2 regions of the Paenibacillus sp. NPDC101420 genome follow, and region 2 is predicted to be linked to the other one. Evidence: riboswitches for the same ligand, from Rfam matches in the RefSeq annotation. Region 2 holds a riboswitch; the other holds the start of a gene.
What was found. A riboswitch is a leader RNA that binds a small molecule or an ion and turns the genes downstream of it on or off. The one in region 2 is predicted to bind glycine.
Positions count from the first base shown of each region.

Region 1: linked by a shared signal. The riboswitch ahead of ACQKMP_RS15630 (amino acid permease) and the one ahead of gcvT (glycine cleavage system aminomethyltransferase GcvT) in region 2 are both predicted to bind glycine.

Region 1 is NZ_JBNNSE010000003.1:61,961-78,163, forward strand. It holds gene ACQKMP_RS15585 (ArsR/SmtB family transcription factor) at 1-140, shown strand, start outside; gene rlmH (23S rRNA (pseudouridine(1915)-N(3))-methyltransferase RlmH) at 286-765, shown strand; gene ACQKMP_RS15595 (stalk domain-containing protein) at 1,109-2,554, shown strand; gene ACQKMP_RS15600 (VOC family protein) at 3,192-3,596, shown strand; gene ACQKMP_RS15605 (MarR family winged helix-turn-helix transcriptional regulator) at 4,175-4,615, opposite strand; gene ACQKMP_RS15610 (aldo/keto reductase) at 5,002-5,973, shown strand; gene ACQKMP_RS15615 (helix-turn-helix transcriptional regulator) at 6,462-7,331, opposite strand; gene ACQKMP_RS15620 (DUF4386 domain-containing protein) at 7,415-8,137, shown strand; gene adhP (alcohol dehydrogenase AdhP) at 8,367-9,383, opposite strand; glycine riboswitch at 9,581-9,661, shown strand; gene ACQKMP_RS15630 (amino acid permease) at 9,797-11,155, shown strand; gene ACQKMP_RS15635 (helix-turn-helix domain-containing protein) at 11,294-11,746, shown strand; gene ACQKMP_RS15640 (DHA2 family efflux MFS transporter permease subunit) at 11,825-13,288, opposite strand; gene ACQKMP_RS15645 (TetR-like C-terminal domain-containing protein) at 13,455-14,009, shown strand; gene ACQKMP_RS15650 (metallophosphoesterase) at 14,182-15,333, opposite strand; gene ACQKMP_RS15655 (helix-turn-helix transcriptional regulator) at 15,461-16,203, shown strand, end outside.
Region 2 is NZ_JBNNSE010000003.1:556,293-572,495, reverse strand. It holds gene uvrA (excinuclease ABC subunit UvrA) at 1-298, opposite strand, end outside; gene uvrB (excinuclease ABC subunit UvrB) at 678-2,669, opposite strand; gene ACQKMP_RS17710 (flagellar motor protein) at 2,947-3,729, shown strand; gene ACQKMP_RS17705 (flagellar motor protein MotB) at 3,726-4,562, shown strand; gene gcvH (glycine cleavage system protein GcvH) at 5,018-5,410, opposite strand; glycine riboswitch at 5,590-5,688, shown strand; gene gcvT (glycine cleavage system aminomethyltransferase GcvT) at 5,874-6,986, shown strand; gene gcvPA (aminomethyl-transferring glycine dehydrogenase subunit GcvPA) at 7,093-8,445, shown strand; gene gcvPB (aminomethyl-transferring glycine dehydrogenase subunit GcvPB) at 8,442-9,902, shown strand; gene ACQKMP_RS17680 (efflux RND transporter permease subunit) at 10,081-13,095, opposite strand; gene ACQKMP_RS17675 (cation:proton antiporter) at 13,348-14,502, opposite strand; gene ACQKMP_RS17670 (L-rhamnose mutarotase) at 14,725-15,048, opposite strand; gene ACQKMP_RS17665 (ABC transporter permease) at 15,166-16,203, opposite strand, start outside.

The DNA.
Region 1 (16,203 bases), 490 kb from region 2:
AAGGAACCCAGCGCATACTGTCGCTACGGACAGAGGATCTGAGCGCACGTTTCCCAGGATTGCTGGATTCTATATTGAGTGCTTATGAAGCTGGGGAAAAGCCGGATTTTGTAATGGAGGAGCGGGAGGAAGGGAAGTAACGGATTGAGCCCTATGAGGACAGGAAATACATGAAATACAAGAGATATAAGGATTGGGCGAGAGAAGGTACTCTCTAAAACTATAAGGGACGCCTAGAGCGCGTCCTTTTGCTATTTCTATAGAGGACTATAATAGGAGGCATTTATGCTTATTCAAATTATTGGCGTAGGAAAATTGAAGGAAAAGTATTTGATCAGTGGCATCGCGGAGTATGCTAAACGGCTGACACCGTACCTGAAATTTCAGGTGATTGAGGTGGCAGATGAAAAAGCACCCGACTCTCTAAGCGAAGCAGAGGTCGGTATTGTTAAGGCACGCGAGGGGGAACGCATCCTCGCGCACATAAAGAGCGAGGCGCATGTCATTGCGCTCGCGATTGACGGCAAGCTGTGGAGCTCGGAAGAGCTTGCCGCAGAAATTGACCGGCTCGGCACCTATGGGACGAGCCATGTCGTGTTCGTCATCGGAGGGAGCCACGGGCTCTCCGACGAGGTCATGCGCCGCGCGCAGCAGCGCATGAGCTTCGGGCGCATGACGCTGCCCCATCAGCTCATGCGCCTGGTGCTGGTGGAGCAGATTTATCGCGCGGTGAAGATAAATCGGGGGGAACCTTATCATAAGTAGGGCGAAATATTATGCTTTTGAGTATGAATCTTCGCACAATCTCCGTTGTCGGCTTCGGTAAATGACTACTAAATTAATTTGTCATGTGACAATACTGATGACAGCGGTCACTATTAAATACAATTAGTTCCATTATAATAGATCTAGCTAGTGGTGCTAAGTGGTATACCCGGATTGTTCGCGACAGATGAAGGTAAGGCATATGAGGCAGTGAGCTTTGCTGGAGGAACGGGACTTGAAGGTGATCCCTATCAGATTGAAACCGCCGAACCATTGAATGCTGTTCGTAATTATTTAGGTGCTGGTATCTACTTCGAATTGACTAAATATGGGGGAAAGCAAAGTGATAAAAATAAAAAGACTGCAATTATCTATTGTACTTGTGCTTGTAATGACGTTGTTTGTGGTTCCTGTTGCTCAGGCGGCTCCGGTCGGCCAAGTGGCCGAGATTACTATTATCGTTAATGATAGCGTAATCCCGAGTGACGTCGAACCCGTTGTCCATAAAGGAACCGCGCTTATGCCTTTGAGGGTCCTTGAAGACTCGCTCGGCGTGTCTCTTAACTGGAACAGTTCTACACAAACAATAGCGGTTTTTAAAGGAGATGCATCGGGTACGCTGATTATAGGCGACCCGACCGCCAGCATTAAAGTCGGTGATGTAGAGGAGAAGGTCACGCTCGATCAACCTGCTAAGATCATTCAGAACCGGGTTATGGTACCGGTACGTTTTATTGCCGAATTATTCGGTGCAAAAGTAGTATGGAATTCCACCATGAAAACCATCACCATCAGTACTCAGCCATCGGGTGACCAAGAATCGCAGAATTCTAAAGGCAGTGGAGTCAAGGGTGATAAAGGCGATACCGGAGCGACTGGGCCAGCGGGAGCACAAGGCCCATCAGGACCGGCGGGATCACAAGGAGGTTCAGGGTCAGCGGGAGCACAAGGCCCAGCAGGACCGGCGGGAGCACAAGGAGATCCGGGGCCAGCGGGAGCACAAGGCCCATCAGGACCGGCGGGATCACAAGGAGATCCAGGGCCAGCGGGAGCACAAGGCCCATCAGGACCGGCGGGAGCACAAGGAGATCTGGGGCCAGCGGGAGCACAAGGCCCATCAGGACCGGCGGGAGCACAAGGAGATCCGGGGCCAGCGGGAGCACAAGGCCCAGCAGGACCGGCGGGAGCACAAGGAGATCCAGGGCCAGCGGGAGCACAAGGCCCATCAGGACCGGCGGGACCACAAGGAGATCCGGGGCCAGCGGGAGCGCAAGGCCCAGCAGGACCGGCGGGAGCACAAGGAGATCCGGGGCCAGCGGGGACTTCTTTTACCTCGGAAGGATTTTCTGTTACGGGTACGACATACTCAATCGCTAGTGGCACGATATTTACGAATTGGAGTGAGGCGTCCCCTTATTACGCAAACCCTGCATTTAATCCTGCTACAGGGATATTTACGGCACCGGCCACTGGCAAGTATGCTATACATGCAACTGTTAACTATAAGACTAACGTTCCAGTTAGTATAAGCTTAGGAAGTGGCATTGATCCATTTTTTACCGTAAAGAAGAATGGCAGCACTGATTTAATAAAAGGTTATATGCCTATCTTGGACGTCAATATGGCGTTAATTTTAACTATAAGGACCGTACTAAGTAGTGCGACGGTGACGCTATCCGGTGATGTAGAGCTGCAAGCAGGTGATGAAGTTGGATTATATTACGAAGCTGACGGTCTAACCCTTGGTTTCAGTACGAATATAGTATGGTCGATTCATCGGCTATCCTAATACAAGGTTGCATGAGGTGAAGTTGAAACTTTGGTAATAGAAACACATCTTAACAGATATAGAGTCGGGCCATCCTCTTTGGGAGAATGTCTGGCTCTATTTTTGAATAGGACTCTTTAACGAGGATAGTTAAGCAAATGTCTACAACAAATTATTGATCTTTAGGGGTGACTGGTTCAGAGTAGAACTGTTGATATCGTTCCAACAATTTCTTACCATTCTTCTTGACATAGTCTCGTTACTTTCTAACATTATATCCTTTATAGGAACCATAGAAAATTCCTGAAGATGTGTGTAGATTTACAGCGTTTGATGCCACGCGGTTTGTAGGTTCTGTATTAATTTCTACACTGTCATAAAAGCGACTTCTTTTTGCATCACAACAGTTGCATTCCAACCTTGCTTGTTTTTAATGTGCTTGGCTGGGGAGCGGGCGTTATCGTGTTGGAACCCGAATCATTCCGAAATTGGATTCGTGAGGAAGCCCAAAGAATTCTAAAACGCTACTGACATAACGTTGTCAGTAGCGTTTTTTTATAATTGGACATGTAAATGTAAAGGAGATAGATAGTAAAAAGTATGTTTTACAACGGCTGTGGGACACAGCCAGACCTATTATTAGGAAGGATGATATCTTGTGAATTTCGCTTCTGTACGTATCATTACTGACGACGTGGATCGTCTCGTCGAGTTCTATGAGAAAGTCATGGGGGTTTCGGCAGAGCGACCTGCGCCCGTATTTGCCGAACTCGTTCTGCCATCATGCACCCTTGCAATCGGCCACTCCCAGACGACGCAGCTATTCGGCGCCGGTTCCGCAGTGGGGGCCAATAATCGCACTGTCATTATTGAGTTCCGCATCGACGATATTGAAGCTGAATATATGCGCTTGAAGCCATTTGTTGATGATTGGGTAAAGGAACCGACCATGATGCCGTGGGGGAACCGTTCTATGCTGTTCCGCGATCCCGATGGCAATCTTCTTAACCTCTTCGAGCCGGTGACCGAGGATGCGATTAAACGGTTTAGAAGTAGACATTGACGGGCAGTAAAGGATGGACTTCAAACTTGCCGTTACAGACAGCGCAGGGAACCGTATCATAAGTAGGGCCAAATTTTAATGCATACTATTTTTGGTTAAATCAACGCTCCAGTGAAATAATGCTGGGGCGTTGATTTCTTGTTTGGCGATTAGTTGGCTTCAGCAGAATTTTGCATATGGACAAACTTTCTGACTTCATTTCTAATAAATTTCTTGATTGCGCTTTTATTGTATTGAATTTCGAATAGTTCTGAAAGAGAATATTGAAGGATGTGAGTTTCATTTATTAATAAAAGCATAATGGGTTGAGAAATTACCTTGTAATTGTGTGAGGTTAAGTAGATGTTACGGTGAACCGTATCATAAGTAGGGGCAAGTTTCTTTCATTTTGGGTTGGTGGGTCTTAGTGATAAAAACTTGGATTATAGTCAGAACGGGGTTCAAGCACGTGGCGGATCGGGAAGGGGAACATATGACAAGGGTGCCTGCGGAGAATCTTCCCTCTGCCCGATAAGAAAGAAAATGCCCCCTCCGCTATTTTGGCGGAAGGGGCCGGTTCCTTACATCAAAAACAGCAATCAGGATGTTGTTGTTCTTTCCGCCAGTGTAGTAATCGACTCAATGTCTTGATCGGTTAATAGATCTAGAAAATGCTTGCGTATTGCCTTTGAGACTATGGGAAGGGCTTCGTCTAAGGCTGACCTTCCGGCGGAAGTAATGATGACTTGAACACCGCGATCTGTGTCTAGAGGTTTCCTCAGAACTAGACCTCGTTTTTCCATCCGCGTTAGATGATGTGATAGTCGGCTCTTATCCCAGTCCATCGAGTCAGCTAATTCCTGTTGGCGAAGCTTACCATTGCCAAATTGGACTAGCCGGTCTAATACTCCAAAATCACCCTCTGAGAGTCCTGTGTGTTCAGACATTTCTTTTACAACGCGACCGAAGATTCGTTTAAAGGAGCCTTTCCACATATTCCATATCCGCATTTCATCTTCGTTAAGTTCGTTTATATCCATACGAATATAATATCATGGTTGACGCATCAACCACAAGGTGTTACTATGTATTCATAGGTTGATATGTCAACTTAAGGGAGTGGTATTATCTTAAGGTTGATACATCAACTGGAAAAGGTATTTAATGGGTCTGCAGATGATGCAAGGAAGGAGAGGGGAAATGCATAAACCCGTCGCCTTGGTCACTGGGGTCAACAAAGGAAACGGCCTTCAAACATCCCGTGCGCCTTGCGCTCCTCGACGAGGACGGTCCGACGGGCACATTTTCAAACGAGAGACGTCAGCTACCTTGGTAATGTAATCACGAGCGACGTATCACCGAGAGATCCACGAAACCTAAAGGCGTAACGCCTTCCCCTACAAATATATAAGGAGTGTGTTATTAAATGGAATATGTGAAGCTTGGACGCAGCGGGTTAGAGGTTTCGAAGTTAAGCCTTGGAACCATGAGTTTCGGCGTACCTGAACGCGGCAATACTCCATGGTCTCTGGATGAGGAGCAAAGCAGACTGATTATTAAGAGGGCACTCGAATTGGGCATCAACTTTTTCAGTACTGCCAACATGTATTCCGACGGAACAAGCGAAGAAATCCTCGGGCGTGCCTTAAAGGACTTCGCTCATCGTGACGAAGTCGTCATAGCTACAAAGGTATTTGTTCCGATGCGCAAAGGTCCGAATGCTATGGGACTTTCCCGCAGGGCCATCATGACCGAAATTGATAACAGTCTAAGACGACTCGGAACAGACTACGTCGATGTGTACCAGATCCATCGGTGGGATCCAAATACGCCGATTGAAGAGACGATGGAGGCTCTTCACGATTTAGTTAAGGCGGGCAAGGTCAGATACCTCGGAGCATCTTCCATGCTGGCATGGCAGTTTGCGAAAGCTCAGCATGTTGCAGATCGCAACGGTTGGACACGGTTCGTCTCTATGGAGAATAGATTAAACCTGCTCTACCGGGAAGAAGAAAGAGAAATGCTCCCCCTTTGCAGAGACGAGGGAGTTGGCGTCACTCCTTACCTGCCTTTGGCTGCAGGCCGGTTAACTAGGGATTGGAATGAACAGACCTCACGATCCGAGAATGACCAGATAGCTAAAGAGTTGTTTATTAAAACGGAAGAAGCTGATCGTAAAGTAGCAGAGAGAGTTGCGGAAGTCGCTGCTAACCAAGGAATTCCACGCGCACAAGTTGCTCTTGCATGGTTGCTGCAAAAAGAAGAGATCACCGCCCCAATTATCGGTTCGACCAAGACCAGCCATCTCGAAGATGCCGTTTCGGCGTTGTCGGTTAAATTGACACCTGAAGAAATTACCAGTTTAGAAGAACTTTATGTACCACATTCATTAGTATAAATTGGACACATCTATACAACGAATCCTATGTATTGAACTCTTCATGGAAACGATCCATGAAGAGTTGATGCATGGAAACTCCATGAAAGAGGAGCCACAAAAGGTGTTTGTAACACTTAAGAATTCTACGGCAGTTTCAAAAACATGCCGCTTCAGCCATCGCGGTGAACCGTATCATAAGTAGCGGCGAAATTTTTGAAGTTATGGCGTGAAGGAGAACCGTATCATTAAATCGCTGATGCGTTGATTTCTCCTGCCAGTTAACAAGGAGTTCAATGTATTATTCTCAATTAATTGTCATATTTATTCAATTAAACAACCTTATAGTCGAACATTGTGCATCTCGAGAGAGATGCTTTTTTTTGTCCCTAATTACAGCAAGATGTGGAAAGTCGAGCGAAACTCGTTATGTTATTTTAATTGCAGAGAAGGAATAATCAAAATCGAGAAAAGAAAGGAGCAGACAGAATGACAGGCGAGACGCGATATTACAAATTAGTATCGGTAGGGATTTTTTTAATAGGTGCATAGATGTGGTAGGCCGAATTCAGATGGTGGACGTCATCAAAAGCTTGTATGAGTTCAATATCAGTTTCTGCCGGTTCCTGCTTGGAGATCTTTAGAAATCTGGCATAGTCGCTTTTCAATACATTCCCAATGTCAAGTAGTTCACCACAATAGTTGAACCTGGCACAAAAAATCTGCGGCACATCTACCGTAAAATAATAAGGTTTATCAATTTCAATGCTGCTAGGGATCCCAAATAGAACCTTAAACAGAGTTGAATCGGGTTGACAGTTTGAATAAATGACATAATAGGGGCCATTTATGGTTTCATCAATATGACTCAACAGCATTTCTGAATGTGCGCGAATCTTCTTCTTGTAATCATCATTGGCTAAATTCACTTCAAAGGCGATTCCACTGATTCGGGTCTCCTTGAACTCAGCCAGGGTGAAATCCGTGACGATATCACCGTTAATGTTTTTTATGGATCTTTTCACCACTGTAGGTATGGGGACCGGAGCAATCGTTGCAATTCCTGTTTTTAAAGAACTCGGAGCTAATCCGTAATGTCGTTTGAAAGCACGAGTGAATGAGGCTTGCGTACCGAAGTTGAGCTGGTAAGCAATATCGGTTAGAGACCTGTTTTTGTTTTGAATTAAAGTTAAAGATGCATTTAATCTTCTGAATAGGATGTATTGGTTTAACGAACAGTCCATCATAGCGGAAAATAGCCGATGAAAATAGTATTTAGACATGTTGAAGGTATTGGCAACGGATTCTACGGTTAAGGACTGTTGTAAATGACCCTCAATATGGATCAAAGCACGTTCGATGACTTCGTTATGGTCCATAATAGCTCCTTATATCAAATATTTGCAGGAAGTGTACCACACGTCCATCAGAAATGAATTTATTGTCTTAGGAGGCAAAAAAGATGATGAGAGACCGAAGGAATGCTAGGATACTGGGGATTTTTTATATCTTTGCTGCAGTGACGTCAATTATAGCGGTTGTTTTGTATGGGCCAGTTTTGTCAGAACAATGGCAGATGGCCGTGGCAAATGGATTGGAAACGAAGGTTTTAATCGGTGTATTAAATGACCTCTCGCTTATAGTAACGGCTGTTGGTACAGCAGTCATGCTGTTTCCCTATGTTCGGCATTGGAATGAGCATCTTGCATTAGGGTATCTTTGTTTCCGATTTATGGAGGCTGTTTTTATTGCGATTGGTCTCGTAAGTATATTGGGTTTGTTACAACTTAGTTCGTATTATGATACAAATAATTTGGCAAGTAAAATCAATTTTGAGCCCATAGGTCTGGTGTTGCAGGCGATTTATCGCTGGACGGCTATGTTGGGTCCAAATTTCATGTTGGGCATAAACACTAGTCTGTATAGTTATATGCTATATCGAACAGGCTATGTCCCTAAACCGCTAGCTATTTTCGGAATGGTTACAGCGGTTATGGTATTAATAGCTGGTTTGCTGCAAATGTTTGGAATTATCGAGCCCTATTCGGCGATAAAAGGATTGATGGCGCTGCCTGTGGGCGTTTACGAGATGAGCTTGGCAGTCTGGTTAATTGTGAAGGGATTTGATGGGGAGAACCTTGCAAAATTGAGAGTAAAAATAGCTTCTTCGTCTAAAGTAAAATAATCAAAAGTTTTTTGATCAGGAGAATACGAGGCGATGATGATTCAACGCAAAATCTAAGGGAATCCTATTATTATAGGCGTTAAAAAAAGCAGGGAGCAAATTCAGTGGGGACGTTGTGTCTTCTATGCATGCAAAAGGAGCATGTCGCATCATGCTCCTTTCTATTTTCGCCGATATAACCGTTAAGGGGAACCGTATCATATTACGGTAGCATACTTTTTATTATTGGTCATTTCGTCATATCAAGGACGATTCGACCATTGATTTTGCCTTCTAACATAAGATCGTAGATCTCATTAATATCTTCTAGTTTACGTGTCTCAATAATGGTTTTTATTTTTCCTTCTGCAGCGAATTGTAATGTTTCTTGTAAATCTTTGCGAGTGCCGACAATCGAACCGACTACCTTTGTACCGTTTAATACCGTATCAAAGATCGGGACATCCATGGATTCAGGAGGCAGTCCAACCATGACGCAGGTTCCGCCGCGACGAATGGCCCGGTAGGCTTGGTCGAATGCTTTTTTCGCAACCGCCGTACAAACGACACCATGCACTCCACCGATTTCTTTTTGAATCCACTCTGCGGCATCTTCTTTTAATGCGTTTACGGTTTTGTCTGCACCAAGTTGTTTGGCAAGCTCCATCTTTTCATCCGACGTGTCGATGGCCACTACGTTCATTCCCATCACTTTTGCATATTGTACGCCAAGATGACCCAATCCTCCGACGCCGAAAATGGCTACCCACTCACCTGGCTTTACACCCGATACTTTCAAAGCTTTATAGGTCGTAACGCCAGCACAAAATAAAGGTGCAGCTTCGATGAAGCTTAAATTATCAGGAACCTTCACTACATAATCGGCAGCTGCCACACAATATTCTGCATATCCACCATCTACGGAATATCCGGAATTTTGCTGATCCAGACAAAGAGTCTCTCTTCCTGTAAGACAATACTCACAATGACCGCAGGCTGAGTACAACCACGGAATTCCTACTCGGTCTCCTATCTTTAAGTGTGTAACTCCTTCACCTATTTCTTCAATAATCCCAACGCCTTCATGTCCGGGAATAAGAGGGAGTTTCGGTTTGACGGGCCAATCGCCATGAGCAGCATGCAAATCAGTATGACACACTCCGCACGCCTGAATATGGACAAGGATTTCTTTGTGTCCGGGTTTTGGTTTAGGTACGTCTTGTAGTTCTAACTTTTCTTTGAATTTCTTTACTACAGCGGCTTTCATCAGCATACTCCTTTAGTTTTTTGCTTTTCAAAAAGTAGTATGTTCATGAGGCTAACTTTAAATTCTTGAGACTTTTATCACTGATTAACACTCACATCACAAGTAATATGTTAGAATATCAGAACAGCTTTACTGCGTTACCGCTTTATCAACTTCATAATTCACGAGCTATGATGGCTAAGGATTACACTTTAGCTGGAGCAGCTTCTGGAGAGACTGCGGAGATTCCGCGGCGCCGAAGGGTTCACAATCTCAGGCAAAAGGACAGAAGAGTACTGAATATGTATTTGTCATGCTGATCGCTATCAGCAGGGCGAATATTATTTGATATTCTTACGATCTGGGAGATTGGATGACATCCAATCTCTCTTTTTTTTATTCCAATTTATTGTACTCACAAGGGGGAACTAGGTATGGCACAACCAGAATTAAAGAGAGAGCTGGCTAATCGGCATGTTCAGCTTATTGCTATTGGCGGCACCATTGGTACAGGATTATTCTTGGGATCAGGCAAGGCGATAGAGAAGGCAGGCCCATCCATTATGATCACGTATTTAATCGTAGGTATTGCTGTGTTTTTTGTGATGAGAGCACTGGGAGAACTCCTATTATCTAAAGTGGGCTATCAATCGTTTACGGATATTGCTGAAGACTACCTTGGATCACGGTTTGCATTCATTACCGGTTGGACCTATTGGTTTTGCTGGATCATGACGGCTATGGCTGATGTCATTGCTGTTGGCGTATATGTACAGTACTGGTTTGATATCCCGCAGTGGGTTCCTGCCATCGCCTGTCTAGTCGTGTTATTAGGACTTAATCTATTAACTGTAAAGAGCTTTGGGGAACTCGAGTTTTGGTTTGCTTTAATTAAGGTAATTACGATTCTTGCCTTGATTGGTCTTGGGGTCATTTTACTGATCATTGGGTTTAAGACGGATGCAGGATCGGTGACGATACGAAACCTATGGGAGCATGGGGGCTTTTTTCCGAACGGCATATCAGGCTTCTTATTTTCTTTTCAAATGGTTGTATTTGCTTACGTGGGTGTGGAATTGGTCGGGGTGTCGGCAGCGGAAACAGCGGATCCGGAGAAAAATATCCCATCGGCGATTAATAAAATTCCTTTACGGATTCTATTCTTCTATGTTGGTGCGCTTTTCGTCCTGCTATGCATTAACCCTTGGACGGAGCTCAGTCCGGCAGAGAGTCCTTTTGTAAAAACCTTTACTTTAGTAGGGATTCCAATTGCCGCAGGGATTATTAATTTTGTCGTATTAACTTCAGCCGCTTCCGCTTGTAATAGTGGGATGTTCTCGACCAGCCGAATTCTCTATAATTTGAGTAGAAATAACCAGGCGTCACCTCGTTTGGGCAAACTGAATAAAAACCATGTACCAGGTAACTCGTTATTCATTTCTACAATTGTTATATCTGTGGGTGCTCTTTTGAGTAAACTTATTCCGGAGCAGGCTTTTGGAATCGTGACAACGATTAGCGCCATTTGTTTTATATGGGTGTGGGGCATTGTTCTTATCTGTCATATTAAGTATAAGAGAACCCGGCCAGACTTACAGGCGAAATCCAAATTCAAAGCACCGTTCACACCGGCTATCAATTATATTGTCTTAACCTTGTTCGCTGGAATACTGATCATCATGCTGTTCGCTGGAGAAACACGCCCGGCTTTATTGTGTACTCCGTTATGGTTTATTTTATTATTTATCTTGTATTCGATTAGAAGTAAAAAGGGGAGAAGTAATCAAGCTTGAGTGAGGTCAACATCAACTAGCGGTAAGCCTAGTGTTAACTGCAACTTGGGGTTGCGGGGCTGCAACTAAAGCGTTCTTTACTTCTGCATACGATTAATCCAATATAGGCTTATGAATTGCAGAAAGGTAGTTGCTGCTATGATCTTTGGGGAGAAGTTAAAAGCGGAAAGAAATAAAAAAAGTTGGTCACAAGAAGAACTGGCCGAGAAGCTGTTTGTAAGCCGACAGTCGGTTTCGAAATGGGAGAATGGTCTAAACTACCCAAGCATTGAAATCATTATTAAAATAAGCGATCTTTTTGGGGTAACTATCGATGAGTTACTAAGGAGTGACGAGGAGTTGACCAAAAAGGTGATAGAAGAAGGCAAGAAATTGGCTCACCCGAAATTAAAGTTTGTATTTGATGTCTTCGTAATAGCAGGCATTGTGCTATTAGTGATTAAACTCTGTGTTCTCTTTCTGAACAAAGTAATGGCACTAGAGATTACCTTGAATGGCGGGTCATTCTTTTGGAACTTCGGTTCTTTGATTTTAATGGTTATCGGGGGAATTGGCTCCAGCATACTGAAAGAAAAATATAAACAAGAGTAAGCCGGTGAGCCGGGAATAGCTATTAATAATGTAAAAGGACAGCTGATCGCTGTCCTTTTTACATTCCACGTTATAAGGTTATTCCTTGTTAACTAGGTTTGCTTTCTTTTCAACCATGATCTTGCTCTTCATCGGCATAAATAATGTTATAACAAACGCGGCGACGGATAAAATCATCATAAAGTAATAGGCATCACTTGCCCCAAGAATGGATGCAAGGGATTTAAGGATCTCAGGAGTAGTAGAGGGGTTGCTCTGCATCACTGTGGCCGCATGACTTGTTGCCTGTACTGTATAAATCGTAATTACGACAGCAGTACCGATGGCTCCGGCAATTTGGCGAACGGTATTGTTCACAGCTGTACCATGCGTGCCGAGTTGTTTGGGCAGTGCATTTAGTCCAGCCGTATTGAGTGGCATAGTGATGAAGCTTAATCCAATTCGCAGGCCAATGGTACGAATCATTAGATACATATACGTTGTAGATTCAGATAGATCAGTTACCGCCCACATAGATGGAATAATAAACAGTAAACCAATAATGAACAGTGGTTTAGCACCAAAACGGTCGTATAATTTACCGGTGACGGGTGACATGAACGCATTTACGAGCGCCCCTGGCAGCAATAGTAGTCCTGCATCAAATGCTGTAAAACCACGGCCATTCTGCAGATAAATAGGCAATAAAATCATATCTGCGTACATCATCATCGTGATTAATACGTTAATCAGAGAAGTCATCGTAAAAACTTTATTTTTGAAGACAGACAGGTTCAGCAGTGGATCATCAGACTTGATTTGTCGAAGACAGAATACGGCCGTAACAGCGATCCCGATCCCTAAGGTCAGAATTACTATTACATCGTCCCAGCCTTTACTGCCTGCACTACTGAAGCCGTATAAAATTAAGCCAAATCCAACGGTCGATAAAAGAACACTTACTACATCAAGCTTAGACTTAGACGTCTCGGATACATTCACTAAATACTTGAATGCCAACGCTATAACAATGATGACGAGTGGAATGAGGCCGATAAATAACCAGCGCCAAGAGTGATATTCAACAATAAATCCCGCAAGCGTCGGCCCAATAGCAGGAGCAAATATCATCGCCAGTCCAAGCAGTCCCATAGCACTGCCGCGTTTTTCAACAGGGAAAATAGCGAGCACAACGCTCATCATGAGCGGCATTATAATACCGGCACCTGCAGCTTGGATCATCCGTCCGACTAAGAGTAGACTAAAGCTCGGCGCTGCTGCACAAATGATTGAGCCAATTAATAAAAATGACATGGCACTTAGAAATAATTGACGTGTTGTAAAACGTTTCATTAAATAGGCTGTAATCGGAATCAAAATCCCGTTGACCAGCATAAAACCTGTTGAAATCCATTGTACAGTTGTTGCCGTGACATCAAATACATCCATCAGACTACTTAAGGCGACATTTAAAAGCGTCTGATTGAGTGTAGATAAGAAACAACCAAAAATTAGAATGGTTAGTAGGATTCCTTTATTTATTTTCTTAATATCTTCTTGCATGGTGCAGGCCTCTCTTCATTGCTTTTTCGACATAGTGTCGATAAAATAAATCATATCAGCATTTAAACGGTATTCCTATTTGCAATTTTATTGAAAATGTCGACTAATCGACAGAATGGGTAAATTAGTTGATGAAATACTATATAAACGATAATAGAGGGATGAAATGTCCGAACATAAAAGAGTTGATCCACGAGCCATTCGCTCAAAAAAGATGCTGAAAAATGCTGTTTTTTCATTATTGGCCGAGAATGTGGAGATTTCTCAATTGACTGTCCAAAAAATCGCCAACCGTGCTGAGCTGAATCGTGCAACGTTTTATTTGCATTATGAGGATATTAACGATTTATTGCGCCAGATCGTACATGAAATCTTTGATGACCTGTCCATGAAGGTTGAACCGTTATTACAAGTGAAGAGCAGTATCGAGCAGGAGCAGTTGGTCACATTTTTAAGTTATTTTTATGAATACCGGCAAATCTTTGCTGTATTGGTAGAGCACAAAGGTTTCAAAAACCAATTAACCAACCTATTAAAAAATACGATCGAAAAGCGAAGAAACGTGAGAAATATAGATTCCACTAAGGAGGTTGTCTCCCTTGATATTATTGCAGCATCACTATTAGGGATTATTATGTGGTGGATTAAGGATGGCAGCCAATATAGTGCGGAATACATAGCAGGCCAAATTACCTTGATGTATAAAAGAAGGTATTTATAATCGCTAGACTATGCTACAGGAGGATATGGGTAAAAACCGTTGTATGATGTAGAGAGACAAATTTCAAGATAACGGATATTCTCCGCACCAACCTTAGGTAAAACTATAAAAAGCGGCAGTCTAGGGCGGTAATTCTCGTCCAAAGGCTGACCGCTTTTTTTTATAAATCATTCTATTTAAAATCAACTTTAATTAGTGCTATCTCACTGTTCGTTCCAATGCGTAATGGCGGTCCCCAAGTCCCTGCACCAGATGTGACGATGACGTTAGGGCTGTTCTGATTTTTCTGATAGTGCCCGTAATCTACTGTGAACATAGCATTGGTGATTAGATTTGCAGGAAATACTTGTCCTTGATGCGTATGTCCGCTAAGTATCAAATCGACGTCATCTCCGTATTCAATCATATTCGTTGGTTGATGATCCATTACGATAACGGGCATAGTTGTATCAATGTTACCCATCACTTCAGAAGTAACTGCTCTAGCATTTCCTTGATCACCAATCGGTGATGAATCTCTCCTGCCAACTACAACGAATTGATTATCAATAACGACATGCTCATCATTTAGAAGTTTAATATTACTCTTATCTATAAAGTTCACAATCTCATCGTATGATCGTCCTGCATCATGGTTACCTAAACAAGCATAAACCCCATAGGTGGACTGAATAGTATTTAATAACTCTATTCCTTTGGAAGGATTAGAGAGCGCATAGTAGTTACCATTAAATATATCTCCTGACATCAACACAATATCTGGCTGCATGTTATTAATACGATCAACAACGTCTTCAATAAACTTTACATCATTTACGTAGCCTAAATGTAAGTCGCTGATCAGAACAATATTTAAATGATCTAACGACGTGCTTTTATGTATTTGGATCGGATAAGTAACTTCTTTTATCTGATTCGCATTATAAATCCCATAGGACACCAACCCTATGACTAGAATTAATACTACTGACCTTGTATGAAAAATAACACGTTTTGGCGCAGGGGAGGGGATGATTTTGATCCATTTACTAATAAGTAAGATTACATCGGAAAGGAGTAACAGCAAGAACAAATAGAAGTAGATCCCCATCCAATAGTCCCCGAATTGACCAATAAAATTAACAATACTTGAATCGGTCGTCATAGCTGAAGAGGACAATAGTAAATTAATAATGATTGTTACCGCACACAAGCTGTAGATGACTCCGTATATAATCCCATTAATATTTGAAAATACATGTTGTAACCATTTGAAAATTTTTCTTGCGATGTAATAGTTACTTGCCGCGTACATATCGAATATAAACAGAAATGCGAATACCATATGATGCACCGTCCTATTTTTTTAGATTTCAGAGAGCAATCGTTTATAATCAATAATTATGAGCAAATGGTCAGGTACTCAGTAACAGTAACATATTTTTTCATGTTGGAAGAGGAGATTGTTGATTTTGAATAAGAAGAAAAATGGATCAGATCAAATCGTACTAGCCGCAATCGAAACGATTGAGGAAGTGGATTTTCTACTTATGACGGAGTTAACGGCATGGTTTGTTCTTTCTGGTTATTTGGAAATTATGCGAAATGGTTCGGATATTTTGATTCGGACAGGCGATATTTTCGTTTTTAATAAAGGTGATATTGTCCGTGTAATTGGCAGTGAAGAGAATGCGACGCTCTCGGTAAAGTTTCTAACCAATGAGTATCAAGAGGAGTTTCCGGCATTTAAGCTTAACATTCCACTATCGATGGTGTACAAAAAAGATGGATATGAGCTTGTGAAGAATTGTATGGCGTACTTGTACGTCGAAAGGATATATCCGGGAGCCGGTTCTGATTATATCATCGAAGGGTATTCGAAACGTTTAATCGGATTGCTGTACCGATATCTTGGGCCAGAAGATGAAAAGAAGCAAGTGCATACTGCTTCGGATAAGGTAAAAGAAATTGTATCATATATCAATGTTAATTATGCGGACAAACTCAGCCTGGATGAGATTGCTGAAAAGTCTTATAGTAGCAAATACTACCTGGCACATTCCTTTAAAAATCAGCTAGGGATTTCAATCGGAAATTACATCAAAGAAGTGCGATTGTTTCATAGCTTACGTATGCTGGAAAATACGAACGAGAAGATTGTCACGATTGCTTTAGCTAACGGCTTTCCCAATGTACGCTCATTTAACGAGGCATT
Region 2 (16,203 bases):
CCGTAGAACGTGGGTTGCGGCTTGTTGTCTTCTGATCAATAGAGATTGCCGGGGATAATCCGTCTATCGAATCCACATCCGGCTTCTCCATTTGCCCCAAGAACTGACGAGCATAAGCTGACAAAGATTCAACATAACGCCGCTGTCCTTCAGCATAAATCGTATCAAATGCAAGCGAAGACTTACCCGAGCCGCTCAGCCCCGTCAGCACGACGAAACGGTCACGTGGAATCGTCACATCGATGTTTTTGAGATTGTGCGCTCTCGCGCCTTTAATTACAATATTATCGTTCGCCAACGGAACCTCTCCTTAATGAATCAAATATCAAAGCTTTAACGATTTCAGAGACTTTATTAAAAGCGTTTTCGATCCCTCCCAAACCCTCCCTTCCAAGGGAGGGCCCCAAGGGTTGCACCCTCTGGACACCCGCATTTTTTTGGCGAAGGAGGTTGGGGGACGGGACTTAGTGACGACGGCGTTCGGATCGCTTATCCCTACGGGACCGCTTGGACGTTAGGCGCACACTAGGTAAGAGGTGCGAGATTACCGCAACTGCTATAGCGTTGCGGGGCGCTGTCCCTGCGGGATGCGCGTCCATCTATTTATTCAAAAAGAACGGCCAGGACAGCACCGTTCAATTACTTATTTTAAATATCGGTGATGCATTTAAGGTTTATTACTCGGCCCGAAGCTCCAACAATGCGTCACGCAGTTCTGCCGCGCGTTCGAATTGCAGGTTCTTCGCAGCGTCCTTCATCTCCGCTTCCAGACGCTGGATTAGGCTTTGTTTCTCTTTCTTATTCATCTTGCCACCAACACCCGTGAGGTAATCCGCTTTAGACTCGGCAACCTTCGTTGCCTCAATGATGTCACGCACCTTTTTATTAATGGTGGTTGGGGTAATGCCGTGTTTCTCATTATGGGCGATCTGGATGGCGCGACGACGCGACGTTTCGCTCATCGCCTTCTCCATCGAATCAGTGATTCGATCACCGTACATGATTACACGACCCTCGGAGTTACGGGCTGCACGACCAATCGTCTGAATTAGGGAGCGTTCGGAACGAAGGAAGCCCTCTTTATCCGCATCGAGAATAGCGACCAGCGATACTTCCGGAAGGTCGAGACCTTCTCTTAGCAGGTTAATCCCTACCAAAACATGGAATGTACCAAGTCGAAGATCACGTAAGATCGCCATCCGCTCCAGCGTTTTGATATCAGAGTGCATATAACGAACCTTAATCCCAATTTCCTTAAAGTAATCCGTCAGATCCTCCGACATCTTCTTCGTCAACGTTGTGACGAGTACACGTTCGTCTCGTTCCACCCGATCACGAATTTCACTAATCAAATCATCGATTTGTCCCTCTGTAGGACGCACCTCAATGATCGGATCCAAAAGACCTGTAGGCCGGATAATCTGCTGCACCATGGTGTCGCAGTGCTCCATTTCATAGGGTCCTGGTGTCGCTGAAACATATACGATCTGCTTCACTTTTTCTTCGAATTCCTCGAACTGGAGTGGACGGTTATCCAGCGCAGACGGCAAACGGAAACCATGCTCTACCAGTACCGTCTTACGCGCCCGGTCACCATTATACATCGCCCGAATCTGTGGAAGTGTTACATGGGACTCATCAATAATGATCAGCATATCATCCGGAAAATAATCCATTAATGTATACGGAGTTGCCCCTGGTTCACGGAAGGTGAGCGGTCCGGAATAGTTCTCAATCCCAGAGCAGAAGCCCACTTCTTTCATCATCTCAATATCATAACGTGTCCGCTGTTCCAGACGCTGAGCTTCAAGAAGCTTTCCTGCGTCACGAAGAACCGTTAAGCGGTCTTCCAGCTCTTTTTCAATGTTGACCAGTGCCACTCGCATCGTTTCTTCCTTGGTAACAAAGTGAGACGCCGGAAAAATAGCGACATGATCGCGCTCCCCGATCAGTTCACCCGTCAGTACATCAATCTCAGTGATTCGCTCAATTTCGTCACCGAACAATTCGACCCGAATGGCATGCTCACCCTGAGATGCCGGGAAAATCTCAACCACATCACCACGTACACGGAAGGTTCCGCGTACAAAATTGATATCATTACGCTGGTACTGGATATCCACTAGCCTGCTCAAAATCTCATTTCGAGGCTTCTCCATCCCTACCCGCAAGGACAAAAGCAAGCTTCCGTATTCCATCGGCGAACCGAGGCCGTAAATACAAGACACACTCGCCACAATAATAACGTCACGCCGTTCGAACAAGGAGCTCGTTGCGGAGTGGCGCAATTTATCAATCTCTTCATTAATACTGGAGTCTTTCTCGATATAAGTATCGGAGGAGGGAATATACGCCTCTGGTTGGTAATAGTCGTAGTAGCTGACGAAATAGTCTACCGAATTATGCGGAAAAAACTCCTTAAACTCACTCGCCAGTTGGGCAGCCAAAGTCTTGTTGTGCGCAATAACTAACGTCGGGCGGTTTAATTTGGAAATAACTTGTGCAACGGTAAACGTCTTACCCGTACCCGTCGCGCCCAGCAGCGTCTGGTGCTTCTTGCCCTGCCGGATGCCTTGTAGTAATTCCTCTATGGCATGAGGCTGATCGCCCTGGGGTGTATACTCGGACTCCAATTCAAAAGTCTTTGTACTGACGACAATATCACTCATTTGCCCGTCTCCCCTCTATCGTCTAAACTAGATTAATATATTATAATTGTTGTCTGAATGTTCTCTCTCCATACGATGGCAAGCTAAAACGCCTTTGGCGTCTCTAAAAGACGTTAAGCGTTTGTGCGAGAATTATAAGGATTAAAGTATAACGTGAAACTTATACTTTCTTATAATTAAAAAATATGGAAGATAAGAATATGTGTTCCCGTTCATTATACAGTGTTGCCTAGATCGTTGCAAACCATAATACATAGAAATGTTAGGAGCTTGAAGCATGGATATTACCTCAATAATCGGCCTATTGGCTGGACTGGCTGCGTTAATCGGCGGCTATCTCTGGGAAGGCGGAAGCCTCTCAGGACTGCTGCAGCTTAATGCAGCTTTGATTGTGTTCGGGGGTACATTTGCCGCCGTTATGATCAGCTTCCCGGCATCTAAGCTGCGCTCCATTCCAACAGCATTACGCATGGCTTTCGGTAGCAACCCTGATCGTGATGAAGAAAAAGCAGAAGAACTCATTGCAATGGCAACCGTGGCTCGTCGCGGCGGCGTTCTAATGTTAGAAAAACAAGCTGAAGAACATCCGGACCCTTTTACACGTGAAGGTCTACTTCTTATTGTCGACGGCACTGATCCTGAGCAGGTAAGACAGATCCTTGAATTAGAAATGGATGCTAAAGAATTGAAGCATGAGAACTATGCTAAGATTTTTGAAGCTGCAGGTGGATATGCACCAACGATGGGAATTATCGGGACGGTGATGGGGCTCATCCGTGTACTTGGCAACCTTACAGATCCGTCAAATCTGGGCACATCTATCGCAGTGGCATTTACCGCAACACTGTACGGTGTTGCCATCGCTAATTTAATATTTTTACCCATCGCTTCCAAAATCAAATCCCGCAGTCAAAGCCAGCTACATAGTATGGAAATGCTGCTCGTCGGCATTCTTTCTTTGCAGAACGGGGATCACCCCTTGCTGGTGCGTAAAAAACTGAACTCATTCATCTCAGACACGGACACGAATGACCGTGCGGAAACTAGAGGTCTTCTATGAGACAAAGAGACCGGCGCAAGCGGCGTGTAGAGACTCGGGAAAGCCGCGACCGTTGGATGATTACTTATGCTGATCTAATTACACTTTTACTTATTTTTTTCGTTATATTGTATGCGATGAGCAGCCTGGATACTGACAAATATAACATCGTGACAGGCTCGTTATCCGAGACCTTCAAATCTGGCAGCACTGTCCTTGAGGGTGGGAACGGCATTTTAGATGCTGGGAAATCAACTGAGAACAAACCGGAAAGTACAGACGGGAATGGGAATGCAGCTGCAACTGCGAGACCGAATGATGGATCTGCTGAACAAACGGAGAACGAAACACCTTCGGCACGTGAACTTGCTTTTCGAGAACAAGAGGCTAAACTTGCTGAATTAATGGGTGTGATTACGAACTATGTAGAGGAAAATAATCTCGGAGAACAAATTTTTGTTGCCGACAAACCGCAGGGGATAGAAATCACGCTCAGTGACCGTTTTCTCTTCGATATAGGTAAGGCAGATCTGAAGTCTCCAGCCCTGCCTGCTCTTCAGCAGTTATCTGGCTTATTCAGCGATATCGGCGCAAAGATCAGCATTGAAGGACATACCGACAATACTCCAGTATCTTCGGCTTCTCACTATAACGACAACTGGGAGCTATCTGGTGCTCGTGCGCTGTCAGTGCTTCGCTTTTTCTTAGATCATGAAGGGTTGAACCCCGACAATTTTCAATATGCAGGGTATGCTGATACCCAGCCCACCGCGGAGAACACATCAGCTGCAGGTAAGCAAAAGAACCGCCGTGTAGAGATCATTGTGCTGCGGCAGCTTCAAGAGGGTACCTAAAAAATGTTTTACTCAGAGCTAGTTACAGTAGCTAGGCCTGTGCGGGAGCGAATCTGCTTATCAACATACCAAAATGGGCTCGCCACTATTTATTACGGAAATACTCCCTGATTATCTGCCTATTCCCTTGTCCAGGCGCAGAATTAGGGAATTCCTCCCTGATTAATACCCTATTTAGTCAGAAATAGCGCTTTTCACTGAAACTTTAGGGAGGAATTCCCTAAACCCCTTAGTGTCACGCTATACTCGTCTAAAATAAGGGAGGTTTTCCCTAATTCCACAATCAGTAGATTCGCTTTAAATAAAATCCCATAATTCCAAACAGTCCCAGGATTTAACTCAAAGATCCCGACCGCTATCTATATAAAAACACCAAACAGCAAGTCCCCAAAAACGGAAACTTGCTGCTACAAATATCACATGCAGTGAAATTAATATACAGTGAAAAATCCCAATTACTCTCCTACCAATGCACGATATCCAGCTGCATCTAGCAGTCCTTTTACAGCATCAGCGTACTCTCCGTCCACTTCAATTTCAAAAATCCAACCCTCGCCATAAGGCTTATCGTTGATCAGTTCTGGACTAGCTTCTAAACCGTCATTAATCTTGGTAACCGTCCCTGAGACGGGTGAATACAGTTCCGATACGGTCTTAACGGATTCGATACTGCCTACGCTGTCGCCAGCTGAAATGGCCGAACCCACTTCTGGAAATTCCACAAATACGATATCGCCTAACAAATGCTGAGCATGATCCGTAATCCCAACACGTACTACGCGTCCTTCCACTTGCTGTGCCCACTCATGCTCTTCGCTGTAAAGAAGGTTATCTAAAACTTCACTCATTTCAAGCCGCCTCATTTCCAAATTGGAATTCTAAATTTAGTTATAGCCTAAGTGATCGCGGAGCATAATGTCAATATTACTAAAAGTAAAATAAATTTGTCGTTTTTTTGACTTTTTCTTGTTGACAGCGCCCTCCTATACCCGTTTAATGGAGACATAAGAAACAAATACAGTTGCGGATGATGGCATAGGGAGAGACTGTCTCACTTGAAGACGGCGCCGAAGGAGTAAGCCCTAACAGGGGTGAATCTCTCAGGCAAAAGGACCTTTGTCGGACGTACCTCTGGAGAGCATCAGACGCGAGGCTGAGTGCGTCAGGTCACCAACGGGGAAACTTGCATGTTAGTTACGCAGGGTAACTCTCAGGTACAAAGGACAGAGCAGAAAGCGATTAGTGCATTTATGCATGATTGCTTCTGCCTGTCCTTTTTTTCGTATGTAATCAGACTAGGGGAGTGACGACATGGATGCTTTGAAAAGAACGCCTTTTTATGATCTCTATTCCGCATATGCGGAGTCCAGGTGCATTGATTTTGGCGGCTGGGAGCTGCCAGTACAGTTTACAGGTATCGTGAAGGAGCATGAGGCTGTTCGCCAGCAGGCTGGACTGTTCGATGTATCGCATATGGGTGAATTTATGGTGATCGGAAGCGGCGCTGAAGCCTTCTTACAAAAAATGACGACCAACGATGTCAGCCGCCTTACCGATGGTGCGGCACAATATACGCTGCTCTGTTATCCAAACGGCGGGGTGGTCGACGATTTACTCGTGTATCGACTAAGTGAAGGCCGTTATATGCTTGTCGTAAATGCCTCCAACATCGATAAGGACTTCCAGTGGCTGCAAGAACATCTGACCTCTGAATTCGGTGAAGTCACACTCACTAATGTCTCTGACGAGACGCTTTTGCTCGCCTTGCAAGGTCCGCTGGCAGAGACCATACTCGCAGAAGTTACTGATGCACCGATCTCAACGCTCAAGCCTTTCCACTTCATCGAACGCGCAACCGTCTGCGGTGTAGAAGTACTGATCTCCCGTACGGGTTATACCGGTGAAGATGGCTTCGAAATTTACGCTCCGCTGGATGGGGCAGCAACGTTATGGAACGGCCTTCTCGCAGCTGGCTCTCCTCACGGATTAACACCTGCTGGACTGGGCGCACGGGATACGCTTCGTTTCGAGGCAAAATTGCCATTGTACGGTCAGGAGCTGTCGGCTGACATCACGCCTCTTGAAGCTGGAGTACAGTTCTTCGTGAAGCTGGACAAAGCGGACTTCATCGGACGCGATGCGTTGATACAGCAAAAAGAAGCCGGTCTTCCCCGCCGTCTTGTCGGTCTAGAAATGATTGATCGAGGCATTCCACGCTCCCATTACCCAGTCTATGCGGACGGCATCAAAATCGGAGAAGTCACAACCGGAACCCAATCTCCAACGCTGAAACGAAACCTGGGATTAGCTTTACTTGATACAGCTTACAGTGAAATAGGCACAGAGGTTTTCGTAGAGATACGTGGCAAGCAGCTTAAAGCTGTCGTGATTAAGGCCCCTTTTTACAAGTATAAACGCCTTTAGCGTCCATATTAGGACGGTGAACTTTTAAGCGAGAAATAAAAGGATAAAGTATAACGTGAAAATTATACTTTCTTATATTTTAAAAAAGCCAAGGAGTGAAACCTTAATGAAGCACCGTTATCTGCCCATGACAGCACAGGACCGCGTAGAGATGATGGAAACCGTCGGGATTCAGTCCATAGATGAGCTGTTCTCCGATATCCCTGAAGCCGTCCGTTATCAAGGCACTATGCCGATGTCTGAACCGCTCGATGAGTACGCCCTGCTACGTCACATGAAAGGTCTCGCTGACCGCAATGCTGACTTCGATTCGCACGCCAGCTTCCTCGGCGCCGGATTATACGACCATCACATCCCCGTGGTGATCAACCATGTCATTTCCCGTTCAGAATTCTACACTGCTTACACCCCTTATCAACCGGAGATCAGCCAAGGCGAACTGCAAGCGATCTTCGAATTCCAATCCTACATTTGCGAACTAACCGGTATGAAAGTAGCCAATGCCAGCATGTATGATGGCGCAACCGCATTATCCGAAGCAGCAGTCCTCGCAGCTGGTGCTACCAAACGCAAAAAAATAATTGTCTCCCGCACCGTTCATCCTGAAGCGCGCCAAGTGTTACGCACATCGGCTAATGCTTGGGGTCTTGAGGTAGTGGAGATTGACTATAGAGACGGTGTTACCGATCAGGCTAAGCTTGCTGAGGCCATTGATGGTGATACGGCTGCAGTACTGATGCAATCGCCTAACTTCTTTGGCAGCATCGAAGATCTTAGCTCCGTTGAGCCGCTGATCCATGCTGTTAAAGGGTTGTTCGTCGTCAGTGCAAATCCGATCGCTCTTGGCGTACTAGAAACACCAGGCAAGCTCGGAGCCGACATCGTAGTCGGTGACGCTCAGCCACTCGGTATTCCCGCTTCCCTCGGCGGTCCAACCTGTGGATTCTTCGCTGTAGCAGAGCATTTAATGCGCCGCATGCCAGGTCGTATCGTTGGTCAAACTGTTGACCGTAACGGTAAACGCGGCTTCGTTCTGACACTCCAAGCTCGTGAACAGCATATCCGTCGTGAAAAAGCGACATCGAATATTTGCTCCAATCAGGCGCTGCTCGCACTCTGCGCATCCGTCTACCTGTCCGTAATGGGTAAAGAAGGGATGCGTGAAGTAGGCGAGCTGAACATTCGTAAAAGCCATTACGCCGCTAATAAACTAAGCGAACTAACAGGGGCTGAACTTACCTTTTCCTCCCCATTCTTTAACGAGTTTGTCGTGAAGCTTCCGGAAGGAAGCAGCGTAAGTGCAATTAATTCGAAGCTGCTGAAGGAAGGCTATCTAGGCGGTTATGATCTGGGCCGTGATTATCTTGAACTTGCTGGACATATGCTGGTAGCCGTTACGGAAAAAAGAAGCAAAAACGAAATCGACCAATTCGCTAGCGCACTGGAGGGCTGTTTATGAAACCGGAGCAAAGTCTAATTTTTGAATTAAGCCGTCCCGGCCGTTCGGCCTATTCCTTGCCAATATGCGATGTGCCGCAGGAAGAAACCTTGGAAACTCTGATTCCATCAGGTTTACTCCGTAGCGAACCCGTCGTGCTTCCAGAAGTATCCGAAGTGGACGTCATTCGCCATTACACTTCCTTGTCACGCCGCAACTTTGGTGTAGATAACGGCTTCTATCCACTCGGTTCATGCACGATGAAATACAATCCGAAGATTAACGAAGATGTTGCCCGCATCGTAGGCCTAGCTAAGATCCACCCTTACCAGCCAGAAGAAAGCATTCAAGGTGCACTGGAAATAATGTATACCCTGCAAAATGACTTATCCGCACTAACCGGCATGGATGCTGTATCTTTACAGCCTGCCGCAGGTGCTCATGGTGAATGGACCGGCCTCATGATGATCCGCGCCTACCATGAAAGCCGCGGCGAGACCCGCACGAAGGTTATCGTGCCGGATTCCTCACACGGCACCAATCCTGCTAGTGCTTCAGCAGCAGGACTTGAAACGATCACGATCCCTTCCACAGATAAAGGGATGGTTGATCTTGAAGCACTCAAAGCAGCTGTTGGCAGTGACACAGCCGCACTGATGCTGACTAACCCAAGCACACTCGGCTTGTTCGAGACCCAAATCGTCGAGATTGCTGAGATCGTGCATGAAGCAGGCGGCTTACTCTATTACGATGGAGCCAACTCCAATGCCATTATGGGCATTACCCGCCCTGGCGACATGGGCTTTGACGTTGTGCATCTGAACTTGCATAAGACAATGAGCACCCCGCACGGCGGAGGTGGCCCTGGAGCCGGACCTGTCGGCGTAAAATCCATCTTGATTCCGTTCCTACCACAACCAACTGTGGTGAAAAACGAAGATAGCAGCTTCTCACTCGACTTCGGCGGTCCTGAATCAATTGGACGCGTGAAAGCTTTTTACGGCAACTTTGGTATTCTCGTTCGTGCCTACGCCTATATCCGCACCTATGGTCCAGACGGACTGCGTGAGGTATCCGAAAATGCTGTGCTGAATGCGAACTATATGATGCACCGTCTGGCGCCGTATTTTGAAATCCCATATCCGGGCGTATGTAAACATGAATTCGTAATGTCCGGCAAAAACCTCAAGCAGTATGGTGTACGCACCTTAGACGTTGCTAAACGATTACTCGACTTCGGCTACCATCCGCCAACCGTGTACTTCCCTCTGACTGTTGAGGAATGTATGATGATCGAGCCGACGGAAACGGAAAGTAAAGAAACGCTCGACGGCTTCATTAATACGATGATCCAGATCGTAAAAGAAGCTCAGGAGACACCGGAAATCGTAATCAACGCACCTCATACCACAGAGATTAGCCGTTTGGATGAGACCCAAGCCGCACGTAAGCCGGTATTGAATTGTTCTTGCGGTTAACAGCTAATGAGTAGTATTAAAAAAGCAGGCCACGATACCAAGTATCGTCGGCCTGCTTTTCGCACTGTCCAACTACACGAAAAGTTCTCATCCTCTAAATCATCAGGCCCTTCCCAGCATCATTAAAAATGTCTGAGAAGGGCCTGTTTCAGTTGTTTATCACTATAACTTTTTGATATTACGCACCATGCGTCGGAGTTTCTACTTTCGCCACGCCTTTGCGCTCCTTAGCCGATTTACGGAAGTAGAACAGCTCGTAAATCGCTGGAACCACAACCAGCGTAAGCAGCGTTGCCGCGGTCAAGCCACCGATGACCACAATCGCCAAGCTTTGCGAGACGATGCTGCCCATCTCGGCATGGCCGAACAGCAGTGGAGTCATGGCACAAATGGTAGCAATAGCCGTCATCAGAATCGGGCGCATCCGTGTTCCGGCCGCTTCCAGAATGGCTTCGCGAATACCCATATGCGTTTCATTCTGCTTAATACGGTCGATAAGCACAATCGCATTCGTAACGACGATTCCAATTAGCATCAGAGCCCCGAACAGGGCAGTGAAATCAGGTGTTACGCCGGATACGATCAGTCCAACAATTGCCCCAATCGCAGCCAAAGGCAAGGAGAACATGATTGCCAGCGGAGCACGAAGGGTTTTGAAGGTGAGGACCATGATCAGATACACCAACCCGATGGAGATCAGCGCTGTCATACCAAGGTCAGCGAAATCCTCTGACTGATCAACCGAGGCTCCGCCTGCAAATAGAGTCACACCCTTTGGAAGGGTAAGACTATCGGTTTGCTTTTTAATATCCGCTCCGATTTCAGACACCTTCTTCGGATCGACTTCCGCTGTAATTCTCGCATATGGCTTCCCATCTTTATGGAACAACAGTGCTGGTTCATTCCGAACCTCATAGGTTGCTAGTTGAGACAACGGCTTTGGACCTTCAGCAGTCATGAGCGTCATTGCTTTTAAATCTTGCTCCGACTTCGGCTCAGCCATAGGATCTAACACTACTCCTGCAGGTGTACCATCCAATTCGATTTGCCCCATAGGGATCGGATTCAGCATAGCTGACAATTGCATGGTAATTTCTTGTGCATTCGTCTGTGCTGGATCTACCTTAAATGTAAAGACAGGCTTGGTATCCTCCATATTGCTACTGACCTTCTGAATACCCTCCACAGTCTTCAACTTATTCGTAACTTCTGCTGCAACAGCAGTAATATCTGTAAGATTATCACCCACGATATCAATATATTCGCTAGTGGAGCTTGAACCCATCATACTCATTTGATTAGCAACAAGTGTTGCCCCAGCGTAGGAATCCTTCACATCACGGACATGATCGATGAAGCCTTGCGCATCCGCACCTTTTTTCATCACAACGGTATAGTCCACTAAGGTCTCCGAGCTGACAGACCCCCACTGGGCCGCATCTGCACTGTTCCCTGATTGCATGATCACCGTTTCCGCTTCAGGCTGTTTCATCAAATCTTGCTCTAACTGCTTTCCTTTTTCTAAAATCTCTTTGACAGGAACATCCTTCGGATAATTCAACTGAACAGAGACATAGCTGGCATCTGAAGCATCAAGCGCGCCTTTTGGCATAGTCACGTAAGCAGCGATGGAGCCAATCAGAAGGAGAAGACCTAGCGATAAAGTTATCCATTTCCGGCGCAGATTCCAATCGAGGAATCGAGTGAACCATTTAGACGGCTCGTGTTCTTTCATTGAAGTCCTTCTCAGCAGCCATGAGCTTAACAGTGGCACTACCGTCAAAGCTACAACGAGTGAAGTAAGCAATGAATACGTGACTGTTAAGGCAAACGGAAGTAGAAACGCCTGTAAACTACCACGCAGAAGACCCATCGGCAGAAATACCGCTACCGTTGCAATCGTAGATGAAGTAATCGCTCTAGCCACTTCCCCAGTTGCGCTTATAATCATTTCACGGGAGAAAGGTTCTTTTTGCAGCCTACGGTAAATGTTCTCAATCACTACGATACTATCATCAACCAAGCGACCGACCGCAACGGCCACACCACCGAGCGTAATAATATTCAGACTTATGCCGGATATATCAAGCAGATATAAGGTAACTGCTAGAGAAAGCGGGATAGAAACCGCCGTAATCAGGGTTGCCCGCAGGTTGCGTAGGAACAGTAAAATTACGATCGTCGCGAACAATGCGCCCAGCAATACTTCACGCATCATACTGTTCACTGAGGTAACCACCATATCTGATGTGCTGAAAACGACCGCTGCCTCTGCATTTGGAATGGTTTTGTTAATATGTGCTACGGTATCCTGTATATGATCTCCGACACTTACTGCATTCGCATTAGCTTCTTTGGTTACTATGGCGAAAAGAACATCTTTCCCATTCGAGCGGCTAACGCTCTCTTGATCTTCCTTCAATTCGATGACAGCAATATCCTGTAGCTTAACACCCGAGGATACGGGTAGCTTTTTTAGAGTATCGATACTATCAATTGTAGAAACCACATTTACGTTACCTGTCTGACCACCAATCGTCTGCTCTCCAAGGGATGCCGATACATTACGTCCCTGAAGTAACCCTAGTACTTGAGGTGTCGTAATTCCTTTCTCAGCCATTAATTTTGGATCTAGCTTCACCCGCACTTGCGGAGTTACTTTCCCATATAAGGCGACGTTGGCTACACCTTCAGCTTGTTGCATCTCTGGAATGATCGTTTCTTCCGCAAGCTTAAGGTTTTCTTTAGTCAGACCTTCGTCAAACGAAAGGGTGACCTGCGACACAGGAATCATGGAAGTATTCAGTTGAAGTACAAAAGGGGCCATCACACCTTCAGGGAACTGCAACGAATCTACAACCTTTTGCACCTCCCCAGCTGCATCCTTCATATTTGTTTTTGAGTCATAAAAAATATTCACCTGTGCGTATCCGTCTCCGGAAGTGGACAGTATTTCTTTCTTTCCCTTAACAAATGCGGCCCCAGCCTCAATCGGCTTCGTAACCTTCGTCTCCATCGCATGGGCATCCTGACCCGGACCGAGCACCGTTACAGTCACTTGCGGATTATCTGCCTCTGGCATAAATTCCATTGGTAGCGAAGTGTAGCTCAGCCCTCCCACTACAAGCGCCATTACTACTAAAAGCCCTACCGCCGCCTTGTTACCGAACGACCATTTGGTTAACCATTTCATTATCGTTTCCCCTTCCACCCCGTATATTTCTGGTACTCCTCTTATGACTGCCCCATTATGTATTATTTTCCATCCCGAGATTTAGTTTAGACATTTTTGGTCGAAGTCAAAACAGCCCTACGGCTGGTTTTATACTCAGTCTTAAGACGGGGGGCTTTCTCCTTCCGAAGGATAGGGAATTAGAGCAAACAAAAAAAGAGCACCCCAAAAGCCATGTAAAATGGCTTTCGAGACACCCTTTTGCTATGATTATTATTTTTGTTTAGCGCGCACTGGATCGCGGAACATATATTTTAAGAGTGGTGGTGTTACAAGTGTAGTTACAATGACAACAATAATTACGGAAGTAAAATACTGCTGCTGCAACAATCCGCTTTGCAGACCTGTTGCCGCGATGATCAATGCAACCTCACCCCGCGAAATCATCCCTGAACCAATAATAAGCGATGAATGGTTATTAAATCCTGTAAGACGCGCCCCCAGACCGCCACCAAACAACTTGGTCAGAATGGCAATCACCGTCAACAAGAGGACGAATCCTAGTTGACTGCCAACCCCTTCAAAGGAAACATTAAGTCCGATACTGACAAAGAAGACCGGAACAAAAATCGAATAGGCGATAGGCTCAAGCTTAGATTCCACAGTGTGCTTAAAGGAGGTTTGTGAAATAGCAATCCCAGCTGCAAAAGCACCGATGATGCCTGCCATCCCCATAATTTCAGCAAAATACGCGAACGCAAAGCAAATCATTAGCGCCGCTGCGATAACAGCCTCTGTCACCTTTAACGGAGCCATCCATTTCATAACCCGCGGCACAACGAACCAACCCACAACAAGCGCTACAGCGAAGAACAACACTTTTTTCGTAATTAAAAGACCAATGGACACTGATTCTCCTGTGCCGAAAAAGCTCATTAATACAGCGAGCAAAATAACAACCAGAATATCATCGACTACAGCGGCTCCCAGAATGGTAGAACCTTCACGTGTATTCAACTTATTCATATCCTTCAGTACCTGAACCGATATACTGACCGAAGTTGCACTAAGAATGACACCCATAAACATAGCATTATGATAAGCAAAACCAAACATTTCTCCGATGGCGAATCCACCTAGAAAAGGTAAAATAATACCTCCGACGGCTACTGCGAAAGCTGACTTCCAGTTCTTGCGCAGTTGATCCAGATCAGTCTCAAGCCCTGCTATAAACATTAACAATAGAACACCGATCTCCGAAAAATAATGAATAAACTCTCCATTTTGAATCCAACCCAGTACCGCAGGACCTAGTATAATACCGACAATTAACTTACCCAGTACCGACGGTTGTCCCAGTCGTACAGATAAATCACCAGCTAGCTTGGTGAATAGTATAATCAGCATAAGATATAGAACAAACTCCATGTTTCATCCACTCCCTTGTTGTATATAAGAACTGCCAACCAGGGACATCTCCAAGCCAAAAAAAGACAAAGAGGAGCCCTTGTTGACAGGCTCCTCCAAAAAACAAAAAATTATTCAATTAAACAATATTAAATATATTATAACCGTAATATAAAAGACTGTAAACAAAATACGCCGATATTTTACCTTATGCAAATTTTAGTTAATAAAGAATCAGCTTCACTATTTTAGATAGAACACTTCACGTAAAGGCAACATTGGCACCTCATCATTGAAATCAAATGACCCTTCAACCATCTTTGAAGTAATGGCATTCCATCGGTTGCAGGCGTCACTTTTAGCAATGTAATCGAAAGCCGCTTCTGTATCCTCACATTCAAAGCAATAAAAAAATTGATTACCATTCTGAAAGATGGAGTAGTTAGAAATACCAGCCTTACTGTGCTCCTCCAAAACTTCTGGCCAAGGATTTAAATGCATCGCTACATACTCTTCCAGACATTCTTCCTTCACCCGCCATGTCCAAGCCAATTTATTGCTGCTCATCTGTTCATCCTCCTAGAAATGTCCTCTATTGTACATAATAAGAATCAAATACATTTGATACCTATTATTGTACCTGAAGGTAACAGCCCAAGCTATGAATATCTAGCCTTATGCTTTCTAAGCATTAATTCCAGCTTCACTTGGGCGGAGAATGGCAGAACCAATCGCCAGTAGCACAGCAGCCATAAGACCTAAGATGGCAAAGGGTAACCACAACTCATTCCAGCCCCCACCGGTTGCAGCGATGTCGACCGCTTGGATGGCCCATTTTTGCGGAACAAAGTTAGCCGCCTTCTGCATATAGTCCGGCATAATGGATAAAGGCCAAAAGCAGCCGCCAAGCATACAAGTCGGTGTGATAATAAGGGAATTCAGCATACCAGCATTATTAGGATTACGAATTAATCCTGCCACTGTACTCGCGATCCCCATAGACACCAGCATAAATGCCGCAAGAACAAGGAAATAGAGATAGATTGGAACTTCATAATCATAGTGCAGCACCCAGCGACCTAAGGCGAGCACTACGACGATCTGAATCAGTCCGACCATGAAGCTACCCAGAAAATTACCAATAGCAATCTCGTAAGAACGAACCGGAGCACTGAACATCCGCATCATCGTCCGGCCTTTCCGATCATCCATAATCAGAGACACAGAGCTCGTGACCAGGCTCATGAGAAACATTAGCGTTAAGCCCGTAACGACTCCCAATCCCTCCCGAGGATATAGATTATAATCAGTTCGAATGCTGCCAATACTGTGCTGTTCCGCTCTTTGCATAACCGTAGTAAACTGTGCGTCAACGTCCTTAGATCCGTTATTAACTGCCCCTATGATCGCGGCCGTACTCCTCATTTCATCAGCAATTGTGCTCGCTTTTAATTTAATCATAACGGAAGTTTCATTCGTCTTCAGCTCATACACACTAATTTGTGGTTCTTCTCCAGCAAGTAGTGCCGAAGTGAAGCCTGCTGGAATTAGAATCCCAGCTTCTCCATTCTGATCGACTACGCCTTCTCTTAAAGCAGTCTCGTCAGTCTTTTCTACAAATTTATATTCTCCGGAATTCTTTAGTTCAGTGAGCAAATGCTTACCTGCTGCCCCGTTATCCATATTCGAATACAGCACAACAGCTGGGTTCTCTCCCATCGT